2 regions of the Glutamicibacter sp. NPDC090743 genome follow, and region 1 is predicted to be linked to the other one. Evidence: predicted binding sites of a transcription regulator. Region 1 holds the regulator's gene; the other holds the start of a gene.

Region 1 (2,199 bases):
GCATTGCTTGAGCTTGGCGAGCCTGCTGATCTGGCTCACGCTAAAGTACTGATCGATGCCACCACGAAATCGCTGTCAACTGCTGCCGGGGTCCTCTCGTTCAACAGCGGGGGAGACGGCAACCTGTTCGCGGGGATACTCTGCCGATATCTGGCCCTCGCCGGTAATGATGTCCGCTTGGAAGCCCGGAGCCGGGAGCAGGCCAGGAGGCTGGTCATGGCAACGGCGCGCCATCTGGCTGACCAGGAACCACGCCGGCTTTCGGCGGCAATCCAACGCTGGATGATCTTCTCGGCGGCCGCTCAATTCGAGTTGAACGCCGGCCAATAGCGGGTTAAACGAGAATTGCGCTGGTGCCAAGCACCAGCGCAATGACCGTACGTATTCTAGAGCGAGCGCATCACCGAGACGACGCGTCCCATGATCGTTGCGGCATCACCCAAAATTGGTTCGTAGCGCGAGTTCTGCGGAAGCAGCCAGGTATGCCCGTCACGCTGCCGGAAAGTCTTTACCGTGGCTTCTTCATCGAGCAGGGCAGCTACGATGTCGCCGTTGTCCGCCGTCTGCTGGCGGCGGACAACTACCCAGTCGCCATCGCAAATCGCAGCGTCAACCATTGAATCGCCGGAAACCTTGAGCATGAACAGTTCGCCGTGGCCTACGAGCTGACGAGGCAACGAGAAAACATCTTCGACGGACTGTTCGGCAAGGATCGGACCGCCGGCAGCGATACGGCCAACCAGGGGAACCATGGTGGTGTCAGCGGAAGTGCTCAATTCAATGATCTTGGCGTCTTCGCTGGCATCTGGCTCGACCGGCTTCGAAACTTCGGCCTTCTCGGCGTCTTCGGCCAGCTGCAGAGGCAGCAGGATTTCCATTGCGCGCGGACGGCGTGGATCTCGACGGATATAGCCGAGCTTTTCCAGCTGGCTCAGCTGGTGGGTGACGCTCGAAAGGCTCTTGAGCCCCACTGCGTCACCAATCTCACGCATCGATGGTGGATAACCGTTCTTGCCGATTGACCGCTGGATCGTCTCCAGGATCTTCTTTTGGCGAATCGTCAGCGAACGTGCATTCGATCGGGGAGTGCGTTGTGAAGCTGACATGAGATTTTGCCTTCCCTAGCAATCATTCGAAAGTTCGTAAGCCCAAACTGTCGGCGCTAGATGGTGAGATGTTTTCATTGCTCGTCTACTTCGAAATCTTAGTAGATAAGCGAGCTTCTTTCAAAGATTTGTTCGAAAACTTCTGGACAAGTTCCGCAAACCTCTGTTAGAACAGATATACGAGGTTCGAACAAGTTTTCGAATCTACGCTTTCGAATACAAATTCGCATCACTTGAATTTCTTGAGGAGACAAAGTCATGGCAACCGTCGCACTTGACTCAAATCAGACCCAGGCACCACTGAAGATCCGCATCAACCGTCGCGGATGGGCCGTGCTTGTAGGTATGCCCATTTTCGCACTCACCATCGCCGCAGCTTTCTTCATCTCCATGTTTGCCTCTGACGCGCATGCCGCAGCCGATACTCCTGTTGGAGTCGGAACCGTTGATGTCACCGTTATTCCAGGAGATACGCTGTGGAGCCTGGCCAGGGATTACGCCACCGGTTACGACGTGACCTCGGCAGTGGGCCACATCGCCGAACTCAATGCCCTGACCAGCAGCGAAATCCAGGTTGGCGAAACCCTCTCGATTCCGGTCCTTGCCGGCTAGCTTCTCCAGCCTGCTTCGAGTTTGTTACCTGCTGCCGTAGCGGATTCACCGGCAGGCGCGCTGCGCACGTAGACTTGATGCGTGAATGACCGCAGTGAACTTTTGAGTCAGCTGCCCTTGCGTGAGAATCTCCGCGGGCTATCCCCTTATGGCGCACCACAAATCGACGTGCCCATTCAGCTGAATGTCAACGAGAACACCCATCCGTTGCCACCGACAGTCGTCGACGCCATTGCCCAAGAGGTGGCCAAGGCGGCGGCAACGTTGAACCGGTATCCGGACCGCGAGTTCACCGAGCTTCGCGAACTCCTAGCCGATTACCTCGGCCACTCGCTCACCAAGGACAATATCTGGGCCGCTAACGGTTCCAATGAAATCCTGCAGCAAATCCTGCAAGCCTTTGGCGGCCCCGGCCGTGCCGTGATGAGCTTCGGCCCAACCTACTCCATGTACCCGCTGCTTGCCAGTGGTACTGACACGA
Region 2 (2,199 bases), on a different contig from region 1:
CCTGGGCAACCACAAAACCTGCAGATGTCTGGGCTCGTGCCCTGGGGCTCAACGATGAGGAGTACGGTAAGGCCAGCGTTTCGCGCTGCTGGAAAAAACTGACCGAGCTGCAGCTGATCTCAAAGACCCGCGGCACTGGCCGGCACACCAAAGTGACGACACTTCGGGAAGACGGTTCAGGACATGAGTTCGAGAACCCTACCCGGAACTACTTCACCTTGCCGCTGGCCTACTGGGAGGAGCAGTGGTATCTAAAGCTGAACTACCCCGCTAAGGCACTCCTGCTGGTCGGCCTATCGCTGCAGCCTGGTTTCTACCTGCCAGATCCACAAGTTCAGAAGTGGTACGGCTTCTCTGCAGACACTCTTAACAGAGGTGTCCGGCAGCTGAAGGCCCATGGGCTTCTCCACGTAGATCGCAGGATGACCGAAGACTGGAACACCACGGAGATCGCCAACTTCCAGAACCACTACACGCTCCTCGGCCCCTTCGCCCAACCATCCAAAACGCAACCAGTCGCCACCGACATCTGGCAACTGATCAAGGATCTGAGCGGAGGTGATACTGGTGAATCCAATGATGCCTAAACGCTCTAGCGTGGAATCGTTCCGGGTATGGCTCGACACCATCTCAACGACCATCATTGCCGTAACCGCCGTGGCCTCCGTCGTACTCCCGGCGGCACTCGGCTAACAACGAAATACAGAACGCCGGGGCACTTCCCCATCCGAAAGCGCCCCGGCGTTAATATCCATCCCACAACCGCAGGGCTTACGGTCTGGAGCTGCGCAGCAGATCCCAATCTGCCCCCATCGAAACTCCACACGCAACCATAAGCGGATTTCAGCGCTCGCCGACCACCCACCATGCTGGTCTGAGCGTTGACCCAGGTACAGCTCATCGGTGTCTTTCTGTCGGGAGCGATGTCTAGATTTAAGGTCTAGAATATGTGTTCTAAGAAGTGAGGTATAGATGAAAGTAAACCGAATATCTGAGTGCTCCCCTATGGTTTCCGATAATCGTCTAGTGGCGTCGGCATTAGGGAGTGTTCCAGCGGGTTACCCGTCACCTGCCCAAGACTACTCTGACTCGAAAATTGACCTGACAGAAATGCTCATCCGCGACCAGGTAAGCACGTTCATTGTGCGTGTTTCTGGGCACTCTATGGAGCAAGCTGGAATCAGTGATGGCGATGAGCTTATTGTGGACCGTTCCATCGAGCCCAGGGAAGGAAACATCGTCCTGGCAATCATCGATGGGGAGATAACCGTCAAGCGTCTGAGCATCACACCCCAAGGAGTCCTCCTTAAAGCAGAGAACCCCGATTATCCTGACGTCTCCATTCCCGAACTTTCGGAGTTGAGAATTTGGGGAGTGGCTACCACATGCCTGCATCATCTCAATTAACTGATAATCCTGATAATCCCGTTAAGCGGGTGAATCATGCATTAGATGCAACTTCGGATCATCACCAGGAATACATTGCACATGTTGATGTGAACTCCTTCTACGTCTCCTGCGAGAGAGTCTTCGACCCCAAGTTAGAGAATCGGCCTGTCATCGTCCTCAGCAATAATGACGGTTGCGCGGTCGCGCGGTCGCCAGAGGCCAAAACCCTAGGCATTGGCATGGGCGATGCCTGGTTCAAACTCGCTGCAGACGCTGAGCGGCTAGGACTAGTAGCTAAGTCCTCAAATTATGAGCTCTACGGCGAAATGAGCTCCCGCGTCATGTCCTTGCTAGGTCGCTTCTCTGCCTGGGTAGAGGTCTACAGCATCGATGAGGCATTCTTGGGCGTCAAAGGCACCTTGGAGGAGCTGCAGACGCTAGGCGAGAAGATCAAGGCCGAAGTACGCCGGCTTACTGGCTTGCCAGTTTGCGTTGGCATCGCCAAAAGCAAGACTCTTGCCAAGATGGCCAATAAAGCAGCCAAGCACATCTCCGGGCTGCACGGTGTGTGCGTATGGAATCGAGCACCACGGGAAACTACTGAAGCACTGCTGGCCCGGCTGCCGGCCATCGAAATTTGGGGCATTGGTCCACGCCTAACCAAGCGCCTTCGCGGTATGGGGATCTGGACTGCCAAAGATCTCCGAGACGCCGATGCGGTGAGAATCCGCGATAAGTTTTCCATCGTTCAGATGCGCACAGTCCTTGAGCTACGAGGCATCCCCTGCATCCCCATGGAAGAAGAACACG

The links. Region 1 encodes LexA, which represses DNA repair genes until DNA is damaged. Its sites were predicted from a motif close to TCGAACANNTGTTCGA; they were not measured.
Region 2: a site for LexA is predicted at 942-957, ahead of ACIQTS_RS17500 (LexA family protein). Genes of this name have one in related genera too.

Annotation. Positions count from the first base shown of each region.
Region 1 is NZ_JBIVXE010000003.1:43,250-45,448, reverse strand. It holds gene ACIQTS_RS06665 (glycoside hydrolase family 76 protein) at 1-330, shown strand, start outside; gene lexA (transcriptional repressor LexA) at 387-1,106, opposite strand; gene ACIQTS_RS06655 (LysM peptidoglycan-binding domain-containing protein) at 1,365-1,718, shown strand; gene ACIQTS_RS06650 (histidinol-phosphate transaminase) at 1,800-2,199, shown strand, end outside.
Region 2 is NZ_JBIVXE010000011.1:5,958-8,156, forward strand. It holds gene ACIQTS_RS17495 (hypothetical protein) at 1-587, shown strand, start outside; gene ACIQTS_RS17500 (LexA family protein) at 1,006-1,407, shown strand; gene ACIQTS_RS17505 (Y-family DNA polymerase) at 1,386-2,199, shown strand, end outside.